Linked DNA regions of Desulfosediminicola ganghwensis. The protein of the gene in region 1 interacts with the protein of each later gene in a pairwise test. Links are inferred from orthologs where the notes say so. Each region holds a gene or a part of one and is shown in the gene's direction. Other genes may lie near its edges.

What was found.
Region 2: the proteins of FCL45_RS18650 (region 1) and minC interact in binary tests that used the Escherichia coli proteins (3 or more experiments, as listed by UniProt). The link is inferred for Desulfosediminicola ganghwensis from one-to-one orthologs.

What each region holds. Positions count from the first base shown.
Region 1 is NZ_CP050699.1:4,356,137-4,364,194, forward strand. The notes cover bases 2,369-5,364. They hold FCL45_RS18650 (EutN/CcmL family microcompartment protein), read left to right. Parts: upstream 2,369-3,728; coding sequence 3,729-4,001; downstream 4,002-5,364. Other genes in these bases: eutJ (ethanolamine utilization protein EutJ), read left to right, coding at 2,369-3,107; FCL45_RS18645 (hypothetical protein), read left to right, coding at 3,119-3,715; FCL45_RS18655 (BMC domain-containing protein), read left to right, coding at 4,061-4,636; FCL45_RS18660 (hypothetical protein), read left to right, coding at 4,640-4,978; FCL45_RS18665 (BMC domain-containing protein), read left to right, coding at 5,006-5,281. In the rest of the region: FCL45_RS18625 (acetaldehyde dehydrogenase (acetylating)), read left to right, coding at 1-1,142; FCL45_RS18630 (BMC domain-containing protein), read left to right, coding at 1,203-1,487; FCL45_RS18635 (phosphate propanoyltransferase), read left to right, coding at 1,616-2,278; more of eutJ, read left to right, coding at 2,292-2,368; FCL45_RS18670 (1-propanol dehydrogenase PduQ), read left to right, coding at 5,371-6,480; FCL45_RS18675 (4Fe-4S dicluster domain-containing protein), read left to right, coding at 6,519-7,856; FCL45_RS18680 (BMC domain-containing protein), read left to right, coding at 7,874-8,058. UniProt on the Escherichia coli protein: Probably forms vertices in the bacterial microcompartment (BMC) dedicated to ethanolamine degradation. It may be involved in transporting positively charged molecules into and out of the BMC.
Region 2 is NZ_CP050699.1:110,997-118,834, reverse strand. The notes cover bases 2,096-4,871. They hold minC (septum site-determining protein MinC), read left to right. Parts: upstream 2,096-2,983; coding sequence 2,984-3,760; downstream 3,761-4,871. Other genes in these bases: minE (cell division topological specificity factor MinE), read left to right, coding at 4,657-4,871; minD (septum site-determining protein MinD), read left to right, coding at 3,804-4,652; FCL45_RS00485 (hypothetical protein), read right to left, coding at 2,622-2,828; mtnA (S-methyl-5-thioribose-1-phosphate isomerase), read left to right, coding at 2,096-2,232. Also shown: FCL45_RS00500 (hypothetical protein), read left to right, coding at 1-196; FCL45_RS00495 (class II aldolase/adducin family protein), read left to right, coding at 559-1,191; more of mtnA, read left to right, coding at 1,222-2,095; more of minE, read left to right, coding at 4,872-4,908; FCL45_RS00465 (GGGtGRT protein), read right to left, coding at 5,038-6,033; FCL45_RS00460 (iron-sulfur cluster assembly scaffold protein), read right to left, coding at 6,045-6,737; FCL45_RS00455 (hypothetical protein), read left to right, coding at 6,953-7,838. UniProt on the Escherichia coli protein: Cell division inhibitor that blocks the formation of polar Z ring septums. Rapidly oscillates between the poles of the cell to destabilize FtsZ filaments that have formed before they mature into polar Z rings. Prevents FtsZ polymerization.

The sequences.
Region 1 (8,058 bases):
TTGAAATCGCGGTACCGATGGGTGTTATAGCAGGTATCATCCCTTCTACCAACCCGACTTCCACAACCATCTACAAATCGATCATTGCCCTGAAGTCAGGCAACGCCATCGTCTTCACCCCTCATCCCAGTGCTAAAGCATGCATTGGCAAGAGCGTGGCAATGATCCGCAAGACTCTGCATGAATGCGGTGCCAACGAAGACATGGTCAGCGTTATGAGTGTGCCCACCATCCAGGGAAGCGGCGAACTCATGAAAGTTGTCGACCTCATTCTTGCCACCGGCGGACCGGGAATGGTGAAAGCTGCATACAGTTCCGGCACCCCTGCCCTTGGCGTAGGTGCCGGCAACGTACCATCCTTTATCGAACGAAGTGCCGATGTTGAAGATGCTGTTACTAAAATCTTCTCCAGTAAAACGTTTGATAACGGTACCGTATGTGCGTCGGAACAGGCCATCGTCACCGAATCCGTTATCGCCGATAAAGTCAAATCGACCCTTATCGCCCACGGCGGGTACTTCCTGAAAGGCGAAGAGCTTGAGCAAGTAAAACGTGTCATGGAACGTGCCAACGGCAGCATGAACCCTGACATTGTCGGCCGCGATGCCGGGTATATTGCCAGCCTCGCAGGCATCAGCATCCCGGCAAATGTGCGACTGCTCATTTCCGATGAAAAAGGCATTGGCCCCAATTATCCTTTTTCAAAAGAGAAACTCACCGCCCTGCTCGGCTTCTACGTGGTCGAAGACTGGCAGGAAGCATGTGAAACGTGCCATGCCCTTCTTGAAAATGGCGGTATCGGCCACTCCCTTAGTATTCACTCGACCAATGAAGAGGTTATCCGCGAGTTTGGACTGCGAAAACCTGTATCGAGAATACTGGTTAATACCCCCTCCACCCAGGGCGCAGTAGGTATCACAACTTCACTCTTCCCTTCATTCACCCTTGGTTGCGGTACGGTCGGCGGCAGCTCGACTTCTGACAATGTCACTCCGCTCAACCTGATGAATATCAGAAGGGTTGCCTATGATCTGGGCAACAGCCCCTGTGAAGTAGCTGCTCCGGATAGCACTGGTAGCGAAACAATAGATGTCAATGCGATCACAGCAATGATCGTCAAACAGTTGAAAGAGATGGTTTAACCCCAAGCCAGTTGAGCTCGGTAAATCATCAGCAAACAATAACAATGCAAGGAGAATATCATGTCCTCTTCGAACGCTCTTGGAATGATTGAAACAAAAGGTCTCGTTGGTGCTGTGGAAGCAGCAGATGCAATGGTCAAAGCCGCCAACGTAACACTTGTCGGTAAGTCTCAGGTTGGCGGTGGACTCGTTACCGTCATGGTTCGCGGCGATGTCGGTGCAGTCAAGGCTGCTACCGATGCAGGTGCCGCAGCCGCCGCAAATGTTGGTGAACTGATCAGCGTTCACGTTATCCCACGCCCCCATAGCGAGGTGGAGACCATCCTCCCCAAGGCGGAAGCCTAAGCAGTGATGGATATTGAAGAAGGGGCGCTTACGCCCCTTCTCAGATCTCTTTAGCAGGTATATCTATTGCGGTTTGAAGGGATTTGAAGTTGCAGGTAAACAAACATTGGTCTGAAAGTACAGTAAGTATGAACGAGAAAGATTTTACAGCCATACTGGAAGGTATCTTAAGAAACGTTGTTGAACAAATCGGCACCGGAACACCTGGGAATGACTGCAGCACCATAAAAGATCCCATTCCTGTCGAGTTGTCAGGCCGACATGTACATTTGAGTGAAAGTGATGCCCTGGCATTGTTCGGGACCTCCCTTACTCCAGTGCGGGAACTCTCCCAGCCAGGTCAGTTCTTGTGCAAAGAGCGGGTCAGGTTGATTGGCCCCAAAGGGGTGATGGATAATGTGGCGGTTCTTGGCCCTTCCCGGGATAGCTCCCAGGTGGAAATTTCCAAGACCGATTGCCGCATTCTCGGTATCGATGCACCGGTTCGACAGTCCGGCGACATTGCAAGTACTCCAGGCATAATACTTGCCTCTCAGACCGGCATCGTCGGTCTTGAAGAAGGGGTGATCGTGGCCGCCCGCCACATCCATATGTCGCCTGAAGATTCCCGCAGATTTGGCGTATCTGATAGAGACAAGGTCCAGGTTCAGCTGGACGGAGACCGTCCGCTGACCCTTCAGGATGTACTGGTTCGTGTTGATCCATCATTCAAGCTCGCCATGCACATCGACCCGGATGAGGGCAACAGTGCCGGATGGAACAATGCCGTAACAGGGCACATCGTCTGCTAGCAGGTGATTTATTATGGATTTCGAAGCAATTAATCGGCAGATCAGCCTGGTAGAGAGCTGTATTGACCACACCATACCGGTTCAACCGAACGAAAAGCTCTACGTTGGTGTCGACCTGGGAACCGCCTATATCGTGGTCGTGGTACTGAACAATGAGAAGCAGCCTGTTGCCTGCGCGATGGAATTCAGCCAGGTAATCAAGGACGGGCTTGTGGTCGACTATATCGGTGCCACCAGGATTGTCCGAAAACTTGTGAACGAGCTGAACCAGCGGCTGGGCAGAGAACTGACCCACACGGCCATCGCCGTGCCGCCGGGAACCGGGAGCAAGGACTGCAAAACCCACAGTTACGTCGTGGAGAGTGCTGGCCTGGAGGTTACCGCTGTTCTTGATGAGCCGACCGCAGCCAATGGAGTGCTTGGCCTGCAGAATGGGGTCATTGTCGATATTGGCGGAGGTACAACCGGCCTCTCCGTTCTTGATAAGGGGCAAGTTGTTTACGTGGCTGATGAGCCAACCGGTGGCACTCATCTCACCCTCGTTCTGGCAGGTAATTACGGCATCAGCTTTAGCGAAGGTGAAGAGTTAAAGAAACAGAACGATCGGCATGATGAAATTCTTCCTATAGTCCGCCCTGTCATCCAGAAAATGGCCACCATAGTCAACAGTCATATCCATGGCCGCCAAATTTCAAATATACACCTCGTCGGCGGCACCTGTTGCCTCACGGGCATGGAAAAAATCATGGAAAAGGAAATCGGTATTCCGGTTTACAAGCCCGCCAATCCTTTTCTGGTTACACCGCTTGGAATTGCACTCAATTGCTGATTATGGAGAAGATGGTGGATGTAAATGAACTCGTCCGGACGATTGCTCAGGAAGTGATCAGGCAACTACAGGGACAGCAGAAAAAGAAGTGCATCATGGTACTGACTGATAAGAACGACGTTTCAGCTGATACCCTTCATGACCTGGTCGGGACTGACAGCGAGTTGCTGTATATTGGCGACAGTTCAGTCAACAGGGAAATAGACCGCTACATCCTACCTTATCTTTCCTGTAGCGATATGGCAGATCTCGCCAACGGCAGAGCAGACGGGGCCCCCATGACCGAAGTATTAAAGTTGTTGCTGGCCGGTACAGCGATCGAAGCGGTTGACTACGAGCACCGTCGCTACAGCGAGACTGCTCCAGGCCCACTCTTTCTGCTCTACGAAAAGTATATGGAAACCCTGAGCGGTTACGGACTTAAACCGTTCAAGCATAAGCAGCCGGAATATATACGATGCTGGGAGCCACTGATTACGGAGCAGGTCGTGGCCAATACCAAGCAGCAGGGAGCATCTCTCCTGCAGACGCTCACCAGTGCCCAGGTCACCCCTTTAGCAGCTGAAGCTGCCAAAGATCTAAATATTATAATTAATAAATGTCTATGAGGGCTTAAGCCGTATGATTATCTGCAAGGTTATAGGCAACGTCTGGGCAACCAGAAAGAAAGAATCGCTGAACGGTCTGAAGTTAATGGTTGTTCGCCGTATTGATGCCAACCAGGACGAGGAAGGTGCGGCGGCCGACAGCTTTGTTGCTGTGGACTGCGTAGGCGCTGGAATCGGAGAACCGGTACTGGTGGCCACAGGGAGTTCTGCACGTATGGCATTGAGGAATCAGGACAGCCCGGTCGACGCGGCAATCATCGGCATAATAGACGGCAGCGACGGCTGATCCCATTAGGATTGCTGGGAAATGTCTGTTGTGCAAATTCCACATTATTGGATGTAACAGTGCGTAATCATAATCAATTCATCGACGTGGACACGCTCGGCATTGTCGAGGTGCAATCCATCGCCGGCGGCGTAGAACTCGCCGATACGATGATGAAAACGGCCGATATCCGGCTTATGAGAGCTGCGACTATCTGCTCCGGAAGGTATCTGATCTTTGTGGCCGGTGACAGGGCGGCGGTTTCCAGTTCCGTGCAAACGGCCCGTGAATCAGGCCGGTCTCTGAAAGGCAGCTTCATCATCTCGAATGCCTCATCTGAGTTGTTGAATGTCCTGCAACGAGACGGGCAACCTGCAGAGGGTGATGCAATAGGCATAGTTGAATGCCGTTCTGTCGCCGCGGGCATTGCCGCCGCAGATAGGGCTGCCAAACGTTCAGCCATTCAACTACTCCGGCTGGTGACAGGGCAGGGTATTAATGGAAAATCCTATTTCGTTCTCAGTGGCGACGTTGCATCCGTACGAGAAGCCACCGAAAACGCAGAAGCAGCTCTTGGCAAAAACCTTGTGGAGGCGGTCGTTATACCTCGACCCGATGCCTCCGTCGTCAGTTCTCTCATCAGGGGAGTGAGGTAAATCATGAAGAAAAAACTTGTAGAACAAAGCAATATCGAATCCTTCATCTGCCAGGCAAATGGTGCCATCTATGTTGACAGCACCATGATCCTGACCCCAGGTGCAAAGGATGAACTGAGTAAACGGAAGATCAGGACCGTTCGTGATGCCAAACCGGCTGCGTGTTGCGGCGGCTACCACGCCTGCCCTGCCCGTCTCTGCGACGGTGTTGCCGAAGATGCCGATTTTGAACGACTTTTTTACGGAGTGGCTGCAATGGTAAAAGAGGAGTACGGCATTGAGGATCCTGAAAAGCTGAAGGAAATCAGTCACCAGATCGTACAGACCCTCAAAAAATTATAATTTAACGAAATAAAGGAGAAACCGAAAATGAGTGCACTTGGAATGATAGAGACAAGAGGACTTGTCGGCGCAGTAGAAGCCGCCGATGCCATGGTAAAAGCTGCTAACGTTGAGCTTGTCGGCCGCGAACAGGTCGGTGGCGGACTGGTAACAGTTCTGGTACGCGGTGACGTGGGTGCGGTGAAAGCTGCCACAGATGCAGGTGCCGCCGCTGCCGAGCGTGTCGGGGAATTGAAAAGCGTTCATGTCATCCCCCGTCCGCACAGTGAAGTTGAAATAATCCTGCCCAAAGCGCAGGGGTAAGAATTCAATCCGGTTGGTATTTCGCCTGCCCGTCAGGTTCTGTAGTCTGAACCCTCGGGCTTGTTATTGATGTACGTGGAGTATTGAGTGTGACACAGTTTTACGGCAAGACAAAAATCTGTTACGGCGTTGACGCCATGGAGTCTCTTGAGCAGCTCGCTGCAAAAAAGGCTTTTATTGTTACGGACCAATTCATGGTGAAGACCGGGTTTGTGGATCGAGTGGTAAGTCACCTTGACCGAAGAGGTGTTTCGCACCTGGTTTTCTCCGATGTCGAGTCAGATCCCTCCCTGGAGACAGTCACCAGGGGCGCGAAGCTTTTTCTTGAAAACAGGGCGGATCTCCTCATCGCCCTTGGCGGTGGTTCCCCCATCGATGCGGCCAAAGCCATCGTTTACTTCGCCCACAAAGCCTCGGAGGATGTTGTCAAACCAACGCTTGTGGCAATTCCGACAACCAGCGGTACCGGATCCGAGGTGACCGACATCTCCGTGGTCACAGACAAGGTAAATGAGGTCAAGATCCCCTTAAGTGACGAGTTGCTGATTCCTGACGTGGCAATTCTCGATGCGCGGTTTACCCGCACCCTTCCACCCGCCATTACCGGCGCCACTGGAATGGATGTGCTGACCCACGCCATCGAGGCCTATACGTCGAGACAGGCCAATGCCTTCACCTCGATTTATGCCAGGTACGCCATACGCTACGTGTTCAGCTACCTGTTGCGGGCCTATCGGAACGGCGATGATATGGAGGCCAGGGAACACATGCTGCTCGGCTCCTGCATGGCGGGTATGGCATTCAATAACAGCGGACTCGGCATCACCCATTCCATCGCCCACAGCCTCGGAGGCATGTTCCATATTCCACATGGGCTTGCCAATGCGGTTGTCCTTCCCCAGGTGATCCGGTTCAATAGCTTCGATGTCGGTATCCGTTTTCAGGAAATCGCCCAGATGCTGTCACTTCCCGCTGCCACTGTGGAAGAAGGTACCTCGAGCCTGATCAAGGCCGTTTGCGACCTCAATGAAGCAATGGGAATCCCTGCCAGGATTAGCATGTTGGAAATCGGGCAGGAGGAATATTTCAATAATCTCGAGGTAATTTCCTGCAATGTATTGAACGACATCTGTACCCAAGGAAACCCGAGAAAACCTTCAAAGAGAGATATTATCGAGTTACTAAAGCTGGCCTGGTAGCGAAATGGCCTGTAATGACCTTTCTGGAAGAACGTGTGATGAATGAACAGATATTACAGAAGATTTGCGAGGCAGGAGTTGTCGGGGCAGGTGGAGCCGGCCTGCCGACACATGTGAAAGCAAGAGCGAATGTGGAGACGGTTCTGGTTAACGGCGCCTCCTGCGAGCCTCTGTTGATGAGCGACCCCTACCTCCTCGAGACCAAAACGGATTTAGTGATCCAGGGCCTTAAAGAGATCATGACATGTACAGGGGCCTCTAGGGGAATCATCTGCCTGAAAGGTAAGCATAAAGACGCCCTTGCTGCTGTTCAGGACCGAGTAAGCAAAGAGCCGATTGAGCAATCACTGGCCCTTGAATTGTATGAACTCGAAGATTTCTATCCGGCAGGTGATGAGCAGGTGCTGGTCCACGAGGTGTTGGGCAAGACTGTTCCGGAGCGTGGTATTCCCCTCCAGCTTGGCGCGGTGGTCAGCAATGTCGAATCGCTGTATAACGTCGCTCTGGCCATGGAGAATCGCCCCGTTACCCACCGCTACCTTACCGTGACAGGTGAGGTTGCCAAGCCGATGGTCGTGAAAGTACCCGTCGGTACTCCGGTCTCCGATGTACTTGCCTTTGCCGGCGGACCTACGCTCGCCAACTTCAAGGTTGTGGACGGTGGGCCGATGATGGGCCGTGTACTGAAGGATATCGATCAGCCTGTCACCAAAACCACCAGTGCTCTTATCCTATTACCATGCAATCACACGGTCGTAACAGGAAAGGTCATGGATCCGGCGAAACTGCGCCGCATCACCAATACTGTCTGCTGTCAGTGCAGCCGCTGTACCGATCTCTGCCCCAGAAACCTGCTCGGACATTCCCTGCATCCCCACAAGCTCATGCGGGTTCTCGACTCACAGGTCCTGGAGAGCCCTCTGGCGCGAGAAGCTCTGCTCTGCTCCGAATGCGGAATTTGTGAAAAATATGCCTGCCCGATGATGGTTTCCCCCCGGGAGGTCAATGCCCAAATCAAGAAAGTACTGATGGCAGCGAACGTCACCTGGGAAGCTTCGGACAAAGAGCTGTTGGCAAACCGTTTCCGAAAAAATCGCGCAGTGCCGACCAGCAGGCTCATCCAGCGTCTGAATCTGAGTCACTACGAGGCCTATGCTCGCTACCGCGGTGAACTCTCCGCGTCCCGGGTTAGCCTGGCACTTCGACAGCATATAGGCGCTCCTGCACAGTGCGTGGTCTCACCGGGAGATCATGTAAAAATGGGTGATCTGGTCGGTGAAATACCGGAAGGCGCGATGGGGGCACGGGTACATGCCAGTATTGACGGCATAGTTGAATCTGTGAGTGACGGCAAAGTAACCATCAGCAGGGGCTGAAAGAAGAGGCTAATACTATGATTTTACGTACAATAGGTTGTGTCGAACTCAACAGCATTGCCTGGGGCATGCATGTCGCAGATGAAATGGTCAAAGCAGCCAGCGTGCAACTGGTGATGGCCAGGCCTACCTGTCCGGGCAGATATTTAGTGGTGGTTACCGGGGATACAGGAGCCGTGCAAAGTTCCGTTGAGGTTGGCAG
Region 2 (7,838 bases), 4.2 Mb from region 1 along the record:
AACAAGTCACGAGGCATGGGATAAAACAAAGGACGGGAGTTCCAAGGCTGTAGATAAAAGCGGAGACGCTCTGGAGTCAGCAGGGGATAAGGCCGCAAGCATCTGGGATAAGACCAAAAAAGGTACCAGTTCATGGTACAATAAAGCCAAAAAGAAAGTACATGATATGACCGCGCCTGAAACTACTGAGAACTAAGAAGCAGGAGAGGAGAGTACATACGGGCGTGGTTGGCTGCAACCTGACCGGCAAATTTCACGAAAATCGCAAACTACCTCATCCGGTTACATAGAGGTTGTGATTTTCACCCTCCGGGCGTCCGTGAGAAGCGCCCCTGGGATGCAGGTCGATACAACCCTCAAATTTGAGCAGGCTGTTTCAACACGCGAAATAGGCACGTTAGTGATGCAGGAAAAGGGAGAGTTTTTCGGAACTCTCCCTTTTTTTTATCGTAGTGTGCTGATATGTGAGAGAGTACAATATCTGTTGAGTAGAGCTCCTGGTAATTGGCGGGCCGCGAGCTTTAAAGAAACCGCTCTAATTCAGAGAATGGATGCCATATGGAAGGTGTTATAAAATTCAATCTCCACTATACCCAGCAACCCTGCGTCACACCGGAGATGACTGCGGAGCTGAGTGGCTGGCGGTATATCATGCATAAACTGCAGCTGATCGGGCAGGATCAGGCTCGCTATATGGGGTACGGTTTTGGCAACCTCAGCAAACGTTGTGATGATGAACCGCAAAGCTTTATCATTACCGGAACCCAGACAGGCAGTTCATTGTTTCTGCCTCATACCGAATATAGCAAAGTAACTGCCTGTGATCCGTTTGATAACAGTATCACCGCCACAGGCATGACCAAGCCATCTTCCGAAGCTCTGACCCATGGTCAGCTCTATCAGATAGATAGCGCGATTCAGTCTGTGCTGCACGTCCATTCGCCACGGATCTGGAACTATCGGGAGCAACTTGGTCTGCCGGTCACCAGGGAAGGGGCAGCCTATGGCACTGTGGAAATGGCCCTGGAGGTGGCCAGAATCTTCAGAGAATCTTCAGGTCAGAGTGCAAAGTGTTTCGTTATGGGCGGACACGAGGATGGTGTGGTCAGTTTCGGTGTATCAATCCAGGAAGCATGTGAGACAATGATAGCGGTACTCGCTCAAGCGGTGGCACTTGGAGGAGGGAAATAGGTGGTCGATGCAATCACGCCTCTCATCGCCATGGGAATGCGTTGGGAGCATGACACCTTCGCCATCCTTGACCAGACTATTCTGCCCCATGAAGAGCACTGGCTGATTTGCGATACTATAGATGACTTGATTGAGGCTATTCAACGCCTGGCGATTCGTGGTGCACCGACCATCGGCATATCTTCGGCTCTGCTCCTGGCAACTTTAGCCATACGTGGTGCATCACCTTTTGAACTCGCCAGGGATGCTGCCCGATTACGCAAGGCCCGCCCCACAGCAGTTAACCTGATAAACAATATTGATCGCCTGGTAGAGAAAATTGACAGCCCGAATTACCCGGAATCGGTAATTGAGCAAGCACAGGCAATCTTTAACGAGGACCGAGAGCTTTGTGATCGTATTGCAGATAACGGTGCAGCCTTGATAGGCAAAAATGAACGCATACTTACCCACTGCAATACCGGCGGGCTTGCAACTGCCGGAATCGGAACAGCCCTGGGCGTAATCCGCCGAGCCCATGAGCAGGGCAAGAACCCCATGGTCTGGGTTGATGAGACCCGACCGCTTTTACAGGGGGGAAGGCTCACTGCCTGGGAATGCGGCAAGCTTGGTATTCGCCATTCAATTATCTGTGATTCCGCCGCAGCAATGCTTATGCAGGGCGGCGAAGTTGATACCGTGCTGGTGGGTGCTGACCGGATAGCTGCCAACGGCGATTTCGCGAATAAAATAGGCACCTATAGCCTGGCAGTATTGGCTTCCTTTCATGAAATTCCTTTCTACGTTGTTGCGCCGTCCACCACTATTGATGGCAACTGCCCGACAGGTGCTGAAATTGAGATTGAAGAACGGGGCATGAACGAAGTACGCGGGGTGCCTGGAGTGGAGGGGACATGCCTGTGGGCGCCGAAGTCCAGTCCTGCGTTTAACCCCGCCTTTGATGTAACTCCCGCTGAATTGGTGACAGGTTGGGTGCTGGATGGGGGTGTATATACACGGGAGCAGTATATCCAGAATTATCAGGAAAAATCTTCGCTCTAAGGGGTGGAGTTGAAGTCAAATCCCAATTCCTTTAAACGGTGATCTGTCCTGCAGTATGGTGTTCTGGTAGAGACAGTTCATGCTCTTTTGCGCAAAGGGCTTTCTCTTTTGGCAGGCTGTCTTATCCTTTAGCTATTCAGGCAGTTGCCTGGGTGGCGCTGCCTGAACATCAGGCCGGCCCGCCAGTTACACACGCACGGGTAGGGGAAGGAGAGCCGGTGATAAAACCAGATTACCTACAGGTGACCTTATGATCGAGAAAACACAGACCGCTTCTACAAAGAATATGGATCCCTTCTGGAACTGTGGAAATTGCGGAAATACGCTGCAGGCTCCTGCCGCGCCTGAGCAATGCCCAAGTTGTTCCAAAAAATGCGAATTCAAAGATGTCAGCTGTTATACTCCCGACTGCGGTGGGCCGGGAAAAATCGATCCCAGACTCGTCTGAGGCCGGTTGGCACATGGTGATGTCCTCTCCTGGCGCAGGGGGATTTTCTGCGCCGGGATGACTGCCTGAGTCTCGGATACCTGGTTCTGGTGTTCTTAATAAGACACCGCCGCACCGTTTTTTTCTCGTTGTTGGAAAATGCTGCCATACTTTTTCTGCTTAATATCCGCTCTTCATTCCTGTCGAGAACCCCTGTCTGAACGCGTTATAATCACAAGCTAATTGACCGATTGAATTTTCCTTGATAAGTACTATCTGGAATTGGTGTGTTCTATTTAAATTCAAGAAAACCGTGATCACTCGATGAGACAGAATAACGGAGAAGTTGTAAGCCCGGCCCTGGAAGTGAAAGGCAGCGTCCTGACCATAATCACGCTGCATATTATGGAAACGCAGCCTGACCGCCTGTATCCGCAGCTGGAGAAGAAATTCGGCAAGGCACAAGCGTTTTTCAAGAATGCCCCGGTGATATTGGACCTCGAAGAGATAGATAAAAAGGGGAAGGCCGAACTGGATTTTGGTCTGTTGGTCAATACCCTGCGAGAGTTCGGCCTGGTTCTGGTTGGTGTCCGGAGCAGTGATGCCTTTTTATGTGAACGGGTGGTGGAGGCAGGCTTGGGTTTACTTCCACCGGTCAAGAGCAGAAGTAGCAAAATCGTTCAGGATGATACTGAAGAATCAGAAACTCAATCTGAATCGCGGGATAGAAAAACCGATAATGAATCCAGATCTGTAGCACCCACCAAAGTTATCAATCAGCCGGTCCGATCCGGGCAGCAGGTATTTGCCCCGGAGGGTGATCTTGTAATCCTCTCGTCGGTCAATGCCGGGGCCGAGGTGCTTGCTGCCGGAAATATTCATATTTATGGAGCACTGCGTGGGCGTGCGTTGGCTGGAATTAACGGAGATTCAACTTCACGCATTTTTAGTCTGCAGTCAGACCCTGAACTGATCGCTATCGCAGGGGAGTATATGGTTAATGAGTCACTTGACCAGAATGTACTGAACCACAGCGCGGTATTCTCCCTCAGTGATGGCAGCCTGAAGGCTCAGGTGGTTGGCTCATTCACACCGACTTGATAAATAAAAATAAATATATTCAACCTTTTATAAGGTATACGTCATGGAAGATACAATACAGCCCTTGAATGAAAAAAGACCGCTGGGTCAGGTCGTGGTTGTCACCTCCGGTAAAGGCGGTGTCGGTAAAACCACCACCAGTGCAGCGTTTGCTGCAGGCCTCGCAGTACGTGGATATAAAACGGTTGTGATCGATTTTGATGTCGGTCTGCGCAATCTCGATCTTATCATGGGCTGCGAGAGGCGTGTTGTTTATGATCTCCTAAACGTAATCCATGGCGAGGGCTCACTTCATCAGGCTCTGATCAAAGATAAAAGGATTGCCAACCTCTCAATTCTCCCGGCCTCCCAGACCCGTGACAAGGATGCGTTGACCCTGGAAGGTGTCGGTGAGGTTATTGACGCTTTGCGGCAAAAATTTGATTACATCATCTGTGATTCCCCCGCCGGTATCGAAAAGGGTGCCATGACCGCTATGTATTACGCGGATGTGGCCTTGGTTGTGGCTAATCCGGAAATTTCTTCCGTCCGTGATTCAGACAGGATGATTGGTATTCTTGCCAGCAAGAGCCGGCGGGCAGAGCAGGATCTTGAGCCCATCAAGGAACATCTGATCATCACCCGCTACGATCCGAGCCGGGTAAACAAGGGAGAGATGCTGAGTGCAGACGACGTAAACCAGATTCTCGCCATCCCTTTCTTAGGAGTTGTGCCGGAATCGGAATATGTTCTGAATGCTTCAAATTCAGGTGTACCCGTTACTCTGGCCGACACAAACGATGCGGGCGATGCCTATTTCGATGTTATCGACCGCTTCCTTGGTAAAGACCATCCATTCCGTTTTATGGATGAAGAAAAGAAAAGTTTTCTCTCCCGTCTTTTTGGAACCTGATGCCATGAGTTTATTTAACGTATTCGGATCGAAAAAACAGGGTACTGCCTCCATTGCCAAGGAACGCTTGCAGATTATCGTCGCCCATGAGCGACGACACGCCTCCAGTCCCGACTATCTGCCTCAACTCCAGCAGGATATCCTCGAGGTGGTACGCAAGTATGTTCAGGTTCATGAAGACCAGATCTTTTTAAACGTCGACCGGCAGGATGACAGTGAAGTGCTTGAAGTGAATATCATGCTTTCAGATCACTAGGGTGTGAGAGGTGAGAAGTATGTAACGTTACTTCTGACATCTTCCCTCTATCCGATAGAACAGCAAAAACCGGTCAACCATTGCGGTAGACCGGCTTTTAGTTCTGGCACGTTCTGGACATGCTAACTGCTATTTAGCTTGTTCAAGGGCAACTGAGACAGCAACAGAAGCACCAACCATAGGGTTGTTGCCCATGCCGATCAAACCCATCATTTCAACGTGGGCGGGAACGGAGGATGATCCTGCGAACTGGGCATCGGAGTGCATGCGGCCCATGGTGTCGGTCATACCATAAGAGGCAGGTCCTGCGGCCATATTATCCGGGTGCAGGGTACGTCCGGTACCGCCGCCTGAGGCGACGCTGAAGTATTTCTTGCCTTCCTGCTGACACTCTTTCTTATAGGTGCCGGCAACGGGATGCTGGAAACGGGTCGGGTTGGTGGAGTTACCGGTGATAGAAACATCCACACCCTCGAGATGATTGATGGCCACACCTTCGCGAACATCGTCTGCGCCGTAGCAGCGGACTTCTGCCCGTTCACCTTTTGAATAGGCGGTCTCGCCGACGATTTTCACCTCACCGGCAGCATAGTCGAACTGGGTCTGCACATAAGTGAATCCGTTGATACGGGAGATGATCTTGGCGGCATCCTTACCAAGCCCGTTCAGTATTACCCGCAATTGAGTCTGGCGTACCCGATTAGCTGACTTGGCGATACCGATGGCGCCCTCCGCAGCGGCAAAGGACTCGTGTCCGGCCAGAAAAGCGAAACATTTCGTCTCATCTTTTAAGAGCATGGAAGCGAGGTTGCCGTGGCCTAAGCCTACTTTGCGATCATCCGCGACGGAGCCGGGGATGCAGAAAGCCTGCAGACCTTCTCCAACGGTGGCGGCGATATCGGCGGCCCTGGTGAGATCTTTTCTGATGGCGATCGCAGCACCAAGGGTATACGCCCAGCAGGCGTTGTCAAAGCAGATCGGCTGGATGGAACGAACGATCTCGGCCACATCCACACCTTTGGCCAGGCAAATCTCACGCGCTTCTTCCAGGCTCTTCATATCATACGCTTCCAGGACCGGAGTAATCTGACCGATCCGTCTGTCATAACTTTCAAACAGTGCCATTGTCAGTCTCCTTATTCGTGTCTTGGATCGATGGTTTTAACTGCGTCTGCAAAACGGCCATAGGTGCCGGATGCGGATTGTAATGCTTCGGCGGGATCGATACCTTTTTTAATAGCATCCATCATGCGGCCCAGGTTGACGAAGGTATAACCGATGATCTCATCGTTTTCATCCAGACCGATCTCGGTAACATAGCCTTCTGCAGTCTCGAGATAGCGGGGGCCTTTGGCTGCGGTACCGTAGGTGGTGCCGGTAACGGAGCGCAGGCCTTTGCCGAGATCTTCCATACCGGCGCCGACAGGCAGCCCGCCCTCTGAAAATGCTGATTGGCTGCGGCCGTAAACGATCTGCAGGAACAGTTCCCGCATGGCGACGTTGATGGCGTCACAAACCAGGTCGGTGTTCATTGCCTCGAGGATGGTTTTACCTGGCAGGATTTCTGAGGCCATGGCGGCAGAGTGGGTCATGCCTGTGCAACCCAGGGTCTCGATCAGCGCTTCTTCAATTATGCCGTTCTTGATATTGAGGGTCAGTTTGGCAGCACCCTGTTGTGGTGCACACCAGCCAACACCGTGGGTAAGACCACTGATATCGGTTACTTCTCTGGCCTTTGTCCAACCGCCTTCCTGGGGTATGGGGGAGGGGCCATGATTTGCCCCCTGCGCAACGCGGCACATCTCCATGATTTCTGAAGTGTATTGCATGCTCAACTCCTTGAACTGGATGATAAATAAAAGTTATCTCTTATGATTTTTAGAGGTTGTCACCTGCGAAAAAAATGTGAAAGTGAACAGGGATAACCAGTGTATATAGAACTCACAAACCCCTCTAACATAATGAAATTGAATCATAATGTCATAGCATTTTTTCTGAAATAAGCCTGGTGGCATATTTGTATGGGTACACGAAGAGTTATTGTGTGGGCAAAAGGTATCAATCCGCCGGTGCGGAGTTCAGCAATACTGGATTCTGCCCAAAGAGTACCTACTGTTACCGAATGAAAACCCTGACCCTGGCCTTGTCTACCCATCGACCGGAAACCCTGCAGAGAACTGCCGAGTTGATGTCTCTCAGCAAGCTGATAGTGCTTGAAGAGCCGTCGCACCCTGACTTTTACAAGATGTTGGGGGGCCAACAGTCTATTGAAGATCACCTGCTGGAACTCGACGTCGAATATCCGCTTTTTTCTACCGAGCAGTACCGGCTGGTCAGGGACTTTCACAAACTGGGCAAAAAGGTGATGCAGGTTGAGCCGTTCTGGCATCATCTCTATCGGATACAGGATTTCCTGGCGGATGGTAATGGGCCGGCTGATATAGATCGCTCCTCAGTGGAGTTTCAGGTATATGATCACGAACGGGTAGCCACAGGGCGGTTGATAGCCTATTACAAGGCGGTGCGGGGAAAAGATTACCTGAAAATCCTAAGGGCCATGGACCTTTTCGCCCGGGCTGATGCGGCGCGCTTCAGGCTGCGCGACCAATTGCGGACGACTGAGATCATGAAGTTATTGCCGCACAGTGACAGCATCTATGTGGAAGCCGGGGCCATGCACCTGTTGCTGAAGAAATACCTCTTTCAGCAGTTAGCCGCCGAAGGCGGGGGCTGGCGGTTGAAAACACATTTCATCGAACTTGAGGAGATGCGCGCCAGTGGCTATATGGGCAGCATGGTTGCCCCGGGCGATGAATTGACCCTGGCATATATGTTTGGCAGAAAGATCAGTAAAGCCCGCGCCGAAATGCTCTGTGCCCAGACCCTGGTCTATGCCAAGCTGGTCTGGAAAGAAGAGATTCTGGAAGACA